3 regions of the Arthrobacter sp. NicSoilC5 genome follow, and region 1 is predicted to be linked to each of the others. Evidence: riboswitches for the same ligand, from Rfam matches in the RefSeq annotation. Region 1 holds a riboswitch; each other region holds the start of a gene.
The links. A riboswitch is a leader RNA that binds a small molecule or an ion and turns the genes downstream of it on or off. The one in region 1 is predicted to bind S-adenosylmethionine.
Positions count from the first base shown of each region.

Region 1 (4,824 bases):
CCTTGTCCATGTAGGCGGGGCCGATGCCGCGGCCGGTGGTGCCGATGGCGCGGCTGCCGAGGAAGCGTTCGGTCACCTTGTCCAGCACCTGGTGGTACGGGGCCACCAGGTGGGCGTTGGCGGAGACCCGCAGTTTTGAGGTGTCGGCGCCGCGCGCCTGGAGTCCGTCGATTTCCTGGAAGAGGGCCTCCAGGTTCACCACGCAGCCGTTGCCGATGATGGGAACGGCGTTGGGGCTGAGAATGCCTGCCGGCAGCAGCTTGAGTTCGTACTTTTCACCGCCTACGACGACGGTGTGCCCGGCGTTGTTGCCGCCGTTGGGCTTGACGACGTAGTCAACACGGCCGCCCAGCAGGTCGGTGGCCTTGCCTTTTCCTTCGTCGCCCCACTGGGCTCCTACGATCACAATTGCTGGCATGGGATCCTCCCCCATTCGTTCGGACTGCCCGGGCCGGCCACCAGGTGGCGGGCCCATGCAGCGCCGTTCATGAGAATGCCCCGAACATACCGGCCTTCGCACAGCCGCAGCACGGCGCAGCGAAGCAAGAGTTCCGGGGCTCTTACCACCCAAGTTTAGCCGATGGGGCACTTTGTCCACTGTTGTGGCCCGCCGCGGTCCTTTCTGCCAAAAGGCCGCGGCGGCCGGTGCCGCCTATTCGTCCTCCGCCTCCCCGGCGGGCCGGGACGTCTGTTCGGCGAGCGTGTTCCAGAAGGAGGTGTCGGCGTCGGCAATGGACCCGTCCGCGATGGCCGCGGCCGTGGAGGTCAGCGTGGTGACGGTCTGCTTGATCAGGTAGCCGTTGCTGCGCTGTCCGAGTGCATAGCCGTCCAAATAGTGGTCCGACATGCCGCGCATCTCGAAGAGCAGGGTGGCGATGCCGTACTCCACGGAGATGCCGTTGCGGCTGATGGTTTCGGCACTGCCGCCCTGGTACTTGCCCAGGTGTCCCCAGCCGGTGGAGTCGACGTTGTTGAAGACCACCGCGCCGAGCTGCTTGGATTTTTCGACGACGGCGGGGTCGGCGTTGGGGGTGGTGGGGTACAGGATGGAGCCGGATACCAGCTTGCCGTCACGCTCCGCCCGGGTGCCCTGGTGGTGCAGGTCGATCATGTAGTCGATCCGGTATTTGCGCATGACGTTGTTGTGCAGCGCCTGGGTCTCCGGCTGGACCTTGGCCACGTGGTCGCGGTTCAGGTCCACACCCTCGGCGTTGTAGCGGGTGAGGTGCCGGTCCCCCTTGGCGAGGTAATTGTCCAGGGAGAAGTTCACGTCACCCATGGCGCCGTCCGCATTGAGCATGGGCACCACCAGGATGTTCACGCCTTTGAGGATGTCCGCGGATTTGCCGGTCCCCAGGTGCTTAATGAACTCCATGGCGCCCTCGGTGGTGAGCTGCTCGTTGCCGTGCTGCTGGGTCAGGTACAGGATGGTGGGCTTGGCGGGGTCCGAAATGTACTTGACCACGTGGATGTCGCGCCCCTTGACCGTCTGCCCGATGACCTCCAGCTCCATTGCCGGCTGGCGGGCATCCTGGTCCTTCAGGAACGAGACCATCTGTTCGTACGTGGCGAGCTTGGACGTGGTGATCTGGCCGTTGCCGTCGTAGGTGGGGCCTTCGCCCACAGCGTGTGCCAGCGGGGCAGGTCCTGCTACGACGGCCAGCGCCAGGGCTCCGGAGACGGCGAGGAAAGCCGCCGGGCAGCCCGTCGCGACATAAAGCGGCTCAGACTTGCCCCGGGGCAGGCATCTGGATTTATGTGAGAGTGAACCATCCGGAGCGGCCGAGAGACCTGGCTCGATGACGCCGCAGCAACCACGGTCCAGCAGGATTCCTGCCGGCCGAAGGTGCTACTGCCAGGACCGATGGAAAGGAAGATTCCAGCATGTCCCTGAACACCGACCACATCCGCGTCACCCACGCGGGATCCTTGCCCCGCACCCCGGAACTCATCGCCGCCAATGCCGCCAAGGAAACCGACGGCATCACCCCTGAATTCCTGGAACTCCTGGAGGCCTCCGTGGTGGAGGTGGTCCAGCGCCAGAAGGACCTCGGCATCGACATTCCCAACGACGGCGAATACGGGCACACGATGTCCAGCTCCGTGGACTACGGCGCCTGGTGGAACTACTCCTTTGCACGGCTGGGCGGCCTGGAGCCAACCAACGTGGACCGCTGGGCCGATGCCCAGGTGCACCGCTCCTCGCCCGGCAACATTGTCCTGACCTCATTCCCTGACCGGCGCGACCGGCAGGCGTTCAACGAGGCCTACAACGACCCCTCCTCGGGCATCCTGTCCCACCGCAAGAGCGTGACCCAGCCCAAGATCGCCGGACCCCTGACCTACACGGGCCAGGACCTGGTGGCATCGGACATCAGGAACCTGAAGACCGGCCTCGCAGCGGCCGGGTTGTCGGACGGCTTCGTAGCGTCCCTCTCTCCCGGCTCCTGCGCCCGCGTGGCCAACGAGTACTACAAGTCGGATGAGGAACTTGTCTACGCCTGCGCCGATGCTATGCGGGAGGAATACAAGGCGATCATCGATGCCGGCCTGACCGTGCAGCTCGATGATCCGTCCCTGGCCGAGAGCTGGGACCAGATCAATCCCGAGCCCTCCCTGGAGGACTACCTGAAGTTCATCCAGCTGCGCGTCGAGGCCACCAACTGGGCCCTCCGCGACCTGCCCCAGGAACAGATCCGGCTGCACGTCTGCTGGGGTTCCTGGCACGGTCCGCACACCACCGACATCCCCTTCGCCGACATCATCGGATCGGTGCTGCAGGTGAACGCCGGCGCCTACTCCTTCGAGGCTGCCAACGTCCGCCACGAACACGAATGGCGGGTATGGGAGGACACCAAGCTCCCCGAGGGCAAGGTGATCATCCCGGGCATCGTCTCGCACGCCACCAACGTGGTGGAACACCCGGACTTGGTGGCAGACCGCATTGTCCGCTTTGCCGACGTCGTGGGCCGTGAGAATGTCATCGCCTCCACCGACTGCGGCCTGGGCGGGCGGGTCCACCCGCAGATCGCCTTCGCCAAGCTGGAGGCCCTCGGCGAGGGCGCCCGCCGGGCCACCAGCCGCCTCTGGTAGCTGCGGGAGGCGAAGCGGGAACCCGCCGGTTCCGTGCCCTGGCTGAGTCAGGTGCACGGGACCGGCGTTTCGTTTCCCGGGGCTTGCTAAACTGGGTAAGGCCGACCAGGAATCGGCCCACCCCAATCAACCGCCGCTGATGTGTCGCGCCCCCGCGTGCCCGTTTCCGTGGCGGCAGCAACGCCAATCCCCGCAGGAGAACCAGCACTTCATGACAGCCCTGGCACCCGAAACATTCCACGAACAGCTCATGAGCCGCCGCTACGACCCCAGCGTTGCTGCCGTTAACGAGCTCTGCGATTCCCTGCAGGAGACCAAGCCCGGAACCGTGGTCCCCTATGTGGATCCCATGCACGACGTGGAGGAATGCCGCATCATCAGCCTGTTCTCCAACATTGGCGAGGCGGACCCGTCCGGGTTCATCACGGCCGGGGACCAGGACGCCGCGACCCGCATGCTGGGACTGCAGTGGAAGCTGGGCCTGCGCCCCGAGTTCGTGATGCCGTGGAACGTCCACCCCTGGCACGTTCCCGGTGAGCCCAACGGCAAGTTCACTCCCGACCAGATCCAGGCAGGCCTGAAGCCGCTGCTGAAGTTCCTGGCCCTGGTGCCCCGTGCCTCCGTCATCGTGGCGCACGGAACCGAAGCCAACCGGTTGGCCAACGCACTCCTGAAGACCGAAGTTCCGCTGCTGTGGCGCCGTGGCCTGAAGACCTACAAGGTACGCTCCCTGAGCGGCCGCGCCTTCGCCGGTTCCCCCGCTCGCCAGGAGGAGTACCTCGAGGACATGCGCGCGGCCTACGCCGACGCCATGGCACGCACCGGCATCGCCAAGCCTTAAGCGACCGACGGCGGGTGGTTACCTTTCCAGGAAAGGTAACCACCCGCCGTCGTTGTTTAAGCGCAAAGGACTAAAACTTGCCCTCGATCGCTGCCTTCGCCGTGGGGTCCGAGTCGTTGAGGAACTTTTCGATCCGCTCCGGCTCGTCAGCCTCGCCGATGGCAGAGGAAGCCCTGCCCAGGGAATAGAGGGCCCGCAGGAATCCGCGGTTGGGCTCGTGCTCCCACGGGATGGGCCCGACGCCGCGCCAGCCGTTGCGGCGCAGCGAGTCCAGGCCGCGGTGGTAGCCGACGCGGGAGTAGGCGTAGGAATCGATGATCCGGCCCTCCGCCCATGCTTCTTCGGCGAGCACAGCCCAGAGCAGCGAGGACGTGGGGTGCTTGGCCACCAGGTCCAATGCCTCGTGGCCGGCCTCCAACTGCCCGTGCACCTCGGTTTCGGCAGGCAGGAGCGTGGGCTCCGGCCCCATCAGGTTCCGGCGGAACTCGTCCGACATCTAGAAGGTCTTTCCGGCCGAACCGAGCTGCTTGGTGGCTTCCACCACGCGGGCTGCCAGGCCGGCTTCGGCGGAGGCGCCCCAGACGCGGGGGTCGTAGGTCTTCTTGTTGCCCACTTCGCCGTCAACCTTCAGGACGCCGTCGTAGTTCTTGAACATGTGGTCAGCCACCGGACGCGTGTAGGCGTACTGGGTGTCGGTGTCGATGTTCATCTTGATCACGCCGTAGGAAACGGCGTCGGCGATCTCCTGGTCGGAGGAGCCGGAGCCGCCGTGGAACACGAGGTCGAACGGGTTGTCCTTGCCGATCTTGGCACCCACCTGGGCCTGGATGTCCTTGAGGATCTCCGGGCGCAGCTTGACGCCGCCGGGCTTGTAGACGCCGTGCACGTTG
Region 1 covers NZ_AP024660.1:3,552,705-3,557,528, reverse strand. The annotation lists gene LDO22_RS16730 (adenylosuccinate synthase) at 1-418, opposite strand, end outside; gene LDO22_RS16725 (M14 family zinc carboxypeptidase) at 653-1,669, opposite strand; SAM riboswitch class I at 1,767-1,871, shown strand; gene LDO22_RS16720 (cobalamin-independent methionine synthase II family protein) at 1,885-3,093, shown strand; gene LDO22_RS16715 (uracil-DNA glycosylase) at 3,305-3,934, shown strand; gene LDO22_RS16710 (DUF3151 domain-containing protein) at 4,005-4,430, opposite strand; gene fbaA (class II fructose-bisphosphate aldolase) at 4,431-4,824, opposite strand, start outside.

Region 2 (4,824 bases), 920 kb from region 1:
ACTTTGCATGGAACTCATCCCACAAGGGATCAGTGGGGCAAAGCTCGCTGGGGTCCACCATGTTCTCACCTGGCGGTTCTTCGACAGGCGGATCAGGCCACACCGGCATCCCCGCAAGGAACTCTTGCCACAACGGATCCTCCGATAGGTGCGGCCCGCGCCATGGTGGCGCCGTAGTCAGCGGAACGGTGTCACTAAGCCGGGCAGTGTCATCAAGTCCAGCCATGGATCCGGGCCGAGCTGATGCTTCGACGGGCGCCGCAACAGCATCGACCGGCAAGCTTCCCGATGGCCACTGGGCCGGTTCGGGGTCGGGGTGTTCTGGGTTGTAGTGCCTGCCTGTGGGTGAGGTCCAGCCGGGTGGTTCATTCTTGTTGGCCGGATCTGGCGTCCATCTGGTGTGGTGTTTGAGCCGGTGGTGTTTGGGGCAGAGTTGGGCCAGGTTGCTGACGTTGGTGGTGCCGCCGTGTTGCCACGCTTGTAGGTGGTCGGTTTCGTTGTCGGGGGTGCGGTTGGTGCAGCCGGGGAATGTGCATTTGGTGTCGCGCATCCTGATCCAGCGTTTGATGGCCTCGGTGAGCCGGTAGTTTTTCCGGCCGATCTCCAGTGGTGCCCCGTCGCGGGGGTCGATCAGGACCCGGTAGAACGATTCCGCCCCGTCGGCGACAAGTTTCCGTGCCATGGACGCCGGGATTGGTCCGAAGCCGTCCAGTAAGGCGGGTTCGTCGGTGGCTCCGAGGAGGGCGAACACGGGCACGGTGACCAGGACATCGGCCCGCGGCGCAGGGACCTTCCCGACCCCGGTGACACCCTCCGTGCCCTGAATGCCGAGGCCGGGACCGTCTTCCTCGGCGTGGCCGGCGCCGAGGAGCAGCGATGCTGCGATGTCGGGGCGGAGTTGGGTAAGGGTGCGGGGTTCGTCTGGTCCCTGGAGGCCGCGGGCGGTCGCGGTGGTCCGGTTCCAGATAGCGCACGCGGTGTCCCCGGGCAAGTAGAGGGAGATCCAGGCCATACCGTCCTTGTCCGGGGTGTATTCCATCCGCCGGTCAGCCACACCCTTTACATGGCGCTTCTCGATCGAGTCGGGGTGGTGGCGTTCCCGCCAACCACGCACCTTCGCCCGGAACCGGGACGGAACAAGCTCGCCGGGGGCCGCGCCGCGGGCGGGCTGGGGTGCAGCCGGGTCGAAGAAGTGCGCCACCAACGCCAGGGCGCCCTCGGTGGTGAGGCCTTCAGTCTCATCGGCGACAATCCGGGCGTGCTGCCAGGACATGTCCCCGGCGGACAGTGCATCGAACACCAGCGGCAGGGAGCAGATCCGGCGTGAGTGCTCCACCAAAGCGCCCGCGGCCGCCGAGCTGATGGTCAGCACCCCGGCGATCTCCTCCACCACCGACATGTCCGCGTAAGTGCGGTCCTGGACAGTGGCGTCCGGCGGCGTCATCGCCTGCTGGAAGGCAACGGCTTCGGCAGTATCCAGCGCCTTCATCGCGGCGAGCTGCGCCTCCAGCCGGGCCGCAACCTCCAGCCGTTCCAGCCGGATCTCATACCGCCGTTGAAGCACGTCAACACGGGAACCAATGCCGGCGCCGGCAGCCAGGGAAGTATCTTCGAAATCCAGCGCATCGATGGCAGCAACAGAGGCACGAACACCCTCCAAAACCACCTCAACACCACCGCTGATTCCCATGCCCACATCATCCAACGAGGCACTGACATCCAAAGTGTGCACGGTTCATGCTGGCGTCCTTCATAGCGGCGCAGGGGGCAGCTTCTTAAATTAATTCGGCCGCCATTGGGTGGTGACGCCGTTGTCACCACCCAATGGCGGCCGAAGTTTGCCCGGGCACAACCCGGGGACCTCCCCGAAGTGATCCGGGGAGGAACGGGGGAGGGTCAGATGGTGACGGCTCCGTTGGCGGTTTCAAAGGTGACCGAGAGGATGCCCGGGGTTCCGTGCGGGGCGACCCACTCCACCGCAACGTCCTCGAGCGGCTTCTCCACCGGCTCACCCAGCCACTCGGTGACGCGCGAGGCGGAACCGGCGATGGTCAGGCAGCTCATCTTGAGGTTGCTCTCGTACGCGTGGGACGGGTGGAGCGAGGGATCGCCCTCCCACTTGAGCATGTACGGCACCTGGGGATCGGCGATGAGGCCCAGGATGCCAATCTGCTTCCAGACCAGTTCGCGGCCGTCCGGGAACTTGCGGTTGCCGTTCACGGCGGCGCGGCCCAGGCGTTCCTCGAAGGGGGCGAGGTCGTCCACTTCGACGCACCAGCCCATCCAGCCGCCACCAGCAGCGGAGCGGGCACGTACTGCCTGTCCGAACGGTGCCTTGTCCGATGCCGGGTGGTCCAGGACCTCAACGACTTCGAGGTACTTGTGGCCGGCGAGCGGGATGATCATATTCCGGGTTCCGAAGCGGGGGTGTACGCCACCCTTCACTGCCTCAACGCCGAGGGCAGTTGCAATACGTTCGGTAGTGGCCGCGAGGCCATCGTGTTCACAGGCGTAAGAGACGTGATCCATGCGCATGCGAACATCTTGGCACTTTGTGATCAGGCTCTCAGCTAAGGGCACCCTTACTAGTATTTGTGGCGCCCGGCGCCCCCGTTATTCGGCCGAGACAGTGGCCGGAAGACCATGTTCGTCACAATGCTGTCCACGGCAACCGTCCGGTTCCTAGACTGGGCCCAGGTCATGAGTGCCAGCGCCAAGCCCCGGCTCGCTGGCCGGCAACCCTCCATCCGCGGTGGGGTGCCCCGGGTGAAGACCTGGCTCCCCGGCAACAGCCGGGAGCAAGCGCGGCCCGTACTGCCGGTGAGCATGCCGGGCCCATGTCAAAGGAGATTTGGATGTCCAACGGATGGTCCTTCGAAACCCGCCAGATCCACGCAGGCCAGGCGGCGGACAGCGCCACGGGGGCCCGCGCCCTGCCTATCTACCAGACCACGTCATTCGTGTTTCCCAGCGCTGAAAGCGCCGCCAACCGTTTTGCCCTGGCTGAACTTGCGCCCATCTATACCCGCATCGGCAATCCCACCCAGGATGCCGTCGAGCAACGGATTGCCAGCCTCGAAGGAGGCCTGGCCGCGCTGCTGCTGAGCTCCGGGCAGGCCGCCGAAACCTTCGCTGTCCTGAACATCGCCGAGGCAGGCGACCACATCGTGGCCAGCCCCAGCCTTTACGGCGGAACCTACAACCTGTTTGCGCACACGCTGAAGAAGTTCGGCATCTCGGTGACCTTCGTGGCCGATCCGGACAACCTGGACCAGTGGCGCGATGCCGTGCAGCCCAACACCAAGCTCTTCTTCGGTGAAGTGGTGTCCAACCCGCGCCAGGACGTCCTGGATATTGAAGGCATCTCCGAGGTGGCCCACCAGGCCGGGGTTCCGCTCATTGTGGACAACACCTTGTCCACGCCGTACCTGATCCGCCCGCTGGAGTGGGGTGCGGATATTGTCCTGCACTCGGCCACCAAGTACCTGGGCGGCCACGGCTCGGCCATCGCCGGTGTCATCGTCGATTCCGGCAAGTTCGATTTCGGCAAGGATCCGGAGCGGTTCCCCGGCTTCAACACCCCGGACCCCACGTACAACGGCCTGGTCTACGCCCGCGATCTCGGTGAAGGCGGCGCACTCGGCGCCAACCTCTCCTACATCCTCAAGGCCCGTGTGCAGTTGCTGCGCGACCTCGGCTCAGCCGTCTCGCCCTTCAACGCGTTCCTGATTTCCCAGGGCCTGGAGACGTTGAGCCTGCGGGTGGAGCGCCACGTTGCGAACGCCACGGAAGTGGCGCGCTGGCTGGAGGCAAGGGACGACGTCGAATCCGTCGCCTACGCGGGGCTGCCCTCCAGCCCCTGGTACGAGCGTGGCCGCAAGTACGGACCCAAGGGGACGGGCGCCGTCGTGGCCTTCAACCTGGCCGGCGGGGCAGAGGCGGGCAAGCGCTTCGTCGACGCCCTGGAGCTGCATTCCCACGTGGCCAACATCGGCGACGTCCGCTCCCTGGTCATCCACCCCGCGTCCACCACGCACAGCCAGCTCTCGCCGGAGCAGCAGGTTGTGGCCGGCGTGCACCCGGGCCTGGTCCGGCTTTCCGTTGGCCTGGAGCACATCGACGACATCCTGGCCGACCTGGAGGCAGGCTTCCGGGCAGCCAAGGGCGCCGACGCGTAGCCCCAAACGCGAGCGTCGCAGCATGTGCCGGCCGGCGAACCGGGAAGTCACAACCAGTCATACTCTTGGCCTGGAGTGGGGGGTGTTTCGTACACTCGAACCAGGTCATGAGTGCCAGTGACAGCCCCGGCTTGCTGGCCGGCAACCCTCCATCCGCGGTGGGGTGCCCCGGGTGAGGACCTGGCCTGCCGGTCAGACGACGGCAGGCAAGCGCGTAGAAGAGGTCTTGCCATGACGGTTACCGTCGCCCGAACCACCATCCCCCAACACGGAATCGTCCGTTACGCCTCCATCGGGGGACTGGAACTCGAAGCCGGGGGATACCTCCCGGACGTCACCCTGGCCTACGAAACCTGGGGGACGCTCAACGCGGACGCCAGCAACGCCATCCTGATCGAGCATGCGCTGACCGGCAGCACCCACGTGACCCGCGGCGACACCGACGAAGAAGGCTGGTGGGAACAGCTGGCCGGCCCCGGCGCTCCCGTGGACACGGACCGCTTCTTCGTGGTGTCCATCAATATCGTTGGCGGCTGCTACGGATCTACGGGCCCGTCATCGCCCGCGCCGGACGGAAAGCCCTGGGGCTCCAGGTTTCCCCTCGTCACGCTGCGCGACAGCACCGTTGCCGAGGCAAGGCTCGCGG
Region 2 covers NZ_AP024660.1:4,476,885-4,481,708, forward strand. The annotation lists gene LDO22_RS20725 (HNH endonuclease signature motif containing protein) at 1-1,690, opposite strand, end outside; gene LDO22_RS20730 (VOC family protein) at 1,897-2,535, opposite strand; SAM riboswitch class IV at 2,697-2,811, shown strand; gene LDO22_RS20735 (bifunctional o-acetylhomoserine/o-acetylserine sulfhydrylase) at 2,856-4,178, shown strand; SAM riboswitch class IV at 4,282-4,397, shown strand; gene LDO22_RS20740 (homoserine O-acetyltransferase) at 4,410-4,824, shown strand, end outside.
Region 2: another riboswitch for S-adenosylmethionine. It lies ahead of LDO22_RS20735 (bifunctional o-acetylhomoserine/o-acetylserine sulfhydrylase); the one in region 1 lies ahead of LDO22_RS16720 (cobalamin-independent methionine synthase II family protein).

Region 3 (4,824 bases), 2.2 Mb from region 1:
CCGACGACACCGACCCCGTCGAGCGGGCCGTGGTGGCCAACGCCGACCAACTGGTGATTGTGGTGGCGGCCGCCAAGCCGGAACCACGCACCGGGTTCATCGACCGCGCCCTGGTGGCTGCCTATGACGCCGGGATCGAGCCGATCCTGCTGGTCACCAAGGCCGACGTGAAAGACCCCGCGGAGCTGCTGTCCAACTACACCCACCTGGACTTCCCTGTGATCATCAGCCGGACCGCCGATGCACAGGCCTCCGGGATCGATGCACGGTCGGACGACGGCCTCTCCGCCCGGCTGGACAGCGCGGCGGTGGCCGACCTCCGCGCCCATCTCGACGGCAAGGTCACCGTGATGCTGGGGCACTCCGGCGTGGGCAAGTCCACCATGGTGAATGCGCTGACCGGCGCCGAGCGGGCCACGGGCGGAGTGAACGCGGTCACGGGGCGCGGCCGCCACACGTCGTCGTCGGCCCTGGCCCTGCGCCTGGCGGACGCGCCGGCCGGCAGCTGGATCATTGACACCCCCGGTATCCGTTCCTTCGGGCTGGCACACGTGGACCCGGACCGGATCCTGCGCTCCTTCCCCGACCTGTCCCCCGGCATCGAAAACTGTGAACGCGGGTGCAAGCACACTGCAAACGCGGTGAACTGCGGCCTCGACGACTGGGTGGCAGGCGGACACGCAGGTCCCACCGGCCCGGCACGCCTGGCATCGCTCCGGCGGCTGCTCGGCACGGACCCGCGCATGGACGCACAGGAAACCAAAGAGCTCGGCAGCGTCAACTGACGCGTTCTCCCGGCAGAAGCGTCCACAGACGGTAGTTTGTAACCATGATCCAACCCGCTTCGAGCTACAACGATGACCTGCGCCTGGCCCATGTCCTGGCCGACTCCGTGGATGACCAGACCATGAGCCGCTTCAAGGCCCTGGACCTCCACGTTGAGACCAAGCCGGACCTGACGCCCGTCACCGACGCCGACAAGGCAGCGGAGGAAGCCATCCGCGGCCAGCTCTCCCGCTCCCGGCCCCGCGATGCCGTCCTGGGTGAGGAGTTCGGCAGCACCGGGCACGGTTCACGGCGCTGGATCATCGATCCCATTGACGGGACCAAGAACTTTGTCCGGGGCGTCCCGGTCTGGGCCACGCTGATCGCCCTGGTGGATGAAGGCGAGCCCGTGGTGGGCGTGGTCAGCGCCCCGGCCCTCGGCAAGCGCTGGTGGGCGGCAAAGGGCATGGGCGCGTACATGGGCCGGTCCCTGGCAGCTGCCACCCGGCTGCGCGTCTCCGACGTGTCCAGCCTCTCCGACGCCTCCCTCTCCTACTCCAGCCTGAGCGGCTGGAAGGAACGGGGCAACCTCGACGAGTTCCTCGGGCTGACCGAGGACGTCTGGCGGACCCGGGCCTACGGCGATTTCTGGTCGTACTGCATGGTGGCAGAGGGCTCGGTGGACATCGCCTGCGAACCGGAGCTCAACCTCTACGACATGGCTGCGCTGGTGCCGATCGTGGTTGAGGCGGGCGGCCGGTTCACCTCCCTCGAGGGCGAGGACGGACCGTTCGGGGGGAACGCGCTGGCCACCAACTCGATCCTGCACTCAGAGGTGCTGCACCGCCTCAACCCGTACCTGGATGACCTGTTGTAACTGCCACGGTTTGGCCCCCTCAAACGAATATTGCGACGCCGGACACCTCCAGACGGGGGTGTCCGGCGTCGTTTATTCGATATTGCGTAACAAAGCCCTTAACAATTGCCGCGGCTTCAATCCTGGCCGCCCCATGTCCTACGCTTTTATGCAGGTCACGAGTGCCAGCGCAAAACCCCGGTTTGCTGGCCGGCAACCCTCCATTCGCGGCGGGGTGCCCCGGGTGACGACCAGGCCGGTCCGGAGTGGATGCGGCAAGCGCGGATTCCCTATGCCGGAGTCCTGTATTCAAGTGAGGTCTCTGTGACAACTGCCACCGTCTCCCCCCAGCCCGCCATTGCCGAATCCGGCGCTCCCGGAGATCGCCACGCCGTTGCCGGCCGTCCCCTTGCTGCCGTCACCGGCGCGGAAATCCAGGCACCACTGATTTCCGGCGGCCACATCCGGTACGCGAACCTTGACTACGGCGCATCCGCTCCGGCGCTCTCCGTGGTCTCCGCCTACCTGAACGAGATCCTGCCGTACTACGCGAGCGTCCACCGCGGGGCCGGCTACGCGTCCCAGATCAGCACGTCCGTTTACGAGAACGCCCGCAGCATCGTCCGGGACTTCGTGGGCGGTCGGCCGGATGATTCGGTCATCTTCACCCGCAACACCACCGATTCGCTGAACCTCCTGGCCGGCTGCCTGCCTGCTACCGACGGCCGGCATGACGGCGAGGTCCTCTACCTGGACATCGAACACCATGCCAACCTCCTGCCGTGGCAGGGCGTTCCGCACCGCAGCATCGTTGCCGCCGACACCATCACCGGCACCCTGGACGCCGTCCGGACCGAGCTGGAGCAGGGCGGCGTCAGCCTGCTGGCCGTCACCGGCGCCTCCAACGTCACCGGCGAGATTCTTCCCATCCGGGCCCTGGCCGCGCTGGCCCACCAGCACGGCGCCCGGATCGTGGTGGACGCGGCCCAGCTCGCGCCGCACCGCAGGGTGGACATCAGCGCGGACGACGTCGACTACCTCGCCTTTTCCGGCCATAAGCTGTACGCGCCGTTCGGCGCGGGTGTCCTGGTGGGACGTCCCGACTGGCTGGACACCGGTGTCCCGCACCTCGCCGGCGGCGGGGCGGTCAAGGAAGCACGGCTCGACGGCGTCAGCTGGGCCACGGGCCCGGCCCGCCACGAGGGGGGCTCGCCGAACGTCCTCGGCGCCGCCACCCTGGCCCGCGCCACCCAGGTCATCGCCGAACTCGACCAGGACCGGTGGCACGCCCACGAATCCGCCATCCGTTCCTTCCTGGTGGAGGGCCTGCAGGACATCGACGGCGTCACCGTCCACCAGATCTTCAAGGACACCAACCCGGAAACGGACACCATCGGCGTGGTCAACTTCTCGGTCGAGGGCTACGACGCAGGGCTGGTGGCCGCCTACCTTTCCGCAGAGCACGGGGTGGGCCTGCGCGACGGCCGCTTCTGCGCCCATCCCCTGCTGAAGCGCCTGGGCCTGCCGTCCGGCTCCCTCCGGGCAAGTTTCGGCGTGGGTTCGCGGCTGGAAGACGCCGAACGCCTCCTCACCGGCATCCGGACGCTGCGCAGCAACGGACTGGGATGGGATTACGTGGTGGATGCGGGCCGCTGGGTGCCCGCCAATGATTTCCGCACCTACCCGCACTGGGCGCCCAATACCCCCGGGACGGCCGGAGCAGCCCCCTGCCTGGACGACTAGGCGGCGGGGCGGCGGCCGCCTGCTGATGCCGGGCATGCGGTAAATTCGAAGGACATCCGCAGGCAGCACCAGAAGGAGGCCACGCGTGGTTCGGGGTGGCCCCAGGCTTGATCACGGCCGGCGCACGGAGCTCGGGCAGAGCTTCCAGGACGGCGGCCGCCACTACCAGCGGGTCCGTCCCGGCTATCCTGCGGAATCTGCACGGTGGCTGGTACCGGCCGGAGCCCATGACGCCCTGGACGTCGGCGCGGGTACGGGAAAGTTCACCGCGTTGCTGCTGGCCATGGGACTGGACGTCACCGCCGTCGACCCCTCTGCGGACATGCTCGCCCAGCTGAAGGCCCACTGCCCCGCCGCCACGGCTGCGCCGGGGACTGCCGAGGCGACAGGCCTTCCCGACGCTGCCTTCGACGTCGTGACCGTTGCCCAGGCGTGGCACTGGTGCGACCCCCTGCTGGCAAGCACCGAGCTGGCGCGCGTCCTGCGCCCGCACGGAACACTTGGCCTGGTCTGGAACCAGCTGGACACCTCCGTCCCCTGGGTGCACCGGCTCTCCCGGATCATGCACGCCGGCGATGTATACCGGCCCGGCCACAAGCCCGTCGTCGGGCCAGAATTCCACGGGCTCGAAGGTCACGTCACCCACTGGCAGGACAGGGTGACCACCGGGGACTTGATGGAGCTCACCAAGTCGCGCAGCTACTACCTGCGGGCCGGTGAGGCGACGCGGGCAAAAGTTTTGGCCAACCTGGACTGGTACCTGCACGAGCACCTGGCCCATGCCCCCGGCCAGGAACTTGACCTTCCCTACCTCACCCTGGTCTGGCGCGCCACCAAGGCATGACGCACCCGGTCCGCGGCGGGGTGGCCGAAGCAGCGCACGCTGCCGCACCGGCCAAACCGGTAGGCTTGGGCACGTGAAGACCAGCGCGCCCTCCTCCTCGATCGAGGACTACGTCAAGGTCATCTACTCATTCACCGAATGGCAGGACAAGCCCATCACGTCCTCCCAGCTGGCACAGCGGCTGGGAGTGGCAAATTCCTCGGTATCGGAAATGGTCCGGAAGCTGAAGGACCAGGGCCTGGTGGACCACAAGCCCTACAGCGCCGTCACGCTGACCGAGGCCGGCCTGCGCCTGGCCCTGTCCATGGTCCGGCGCCACCGGCTCATCGAGACCTACCTCGTCCAGCGGCTCGGCTACAGCTGGGACGAGGTCCACGATGAAGCTGAACAGCTGGAGCACGCGGTGTCGGATACGTTCATCGAACGCGTTGCCGCCAAGCTCGGGGACCCTAAGCGGGACCCGCACGGCGACCCCATCCCCACCGCGGACGGCCAGGTCCTGATGCCGCGCGCCCACCTGCTCGCCGCGCTGGACCAGGGACACAGCGGCAAGATCACCAGGATCAGCGATGACAACCCCGAGCTCCTGCGGTACCTCGCCGCCCAGGACATCGAC
Region 3 covers NZ_AP024660.1:1,356,062-1,360,885, forward strand. The annotation lists gene LDO22_RS06340 (ribosome small subunit-dependent GTPase A) at 1-785, shown strand, start outside; gene hisN (histidinol-phosphatase) at 830-1,642, shown strand; SAM riboswitch class IV at 1,796-1,909, shown strand; gene LDO22_RS06350 (aminotransferase class V-fold PLP-dependent enzyme) at 1,946-3,364, shown strand; gene LDO22_RS06355 (class I SAM-dependent methyltransferase) at 3,450-4,208, shown strand; gene LDO22_RS06360 (metal-dependent transcriptional regulator) at 4,282-4,824, shown strand, end outside.
Region 3: another riboswitch for S-adenosylmethionine. It lies ahead of LDO22_RS06350 (aminotransferase class V-fold PLP-dependent enzyme); the one in region 1 lies ahead of LDO22_RS16720 (cobalamin-independent methionine synthase II family protein).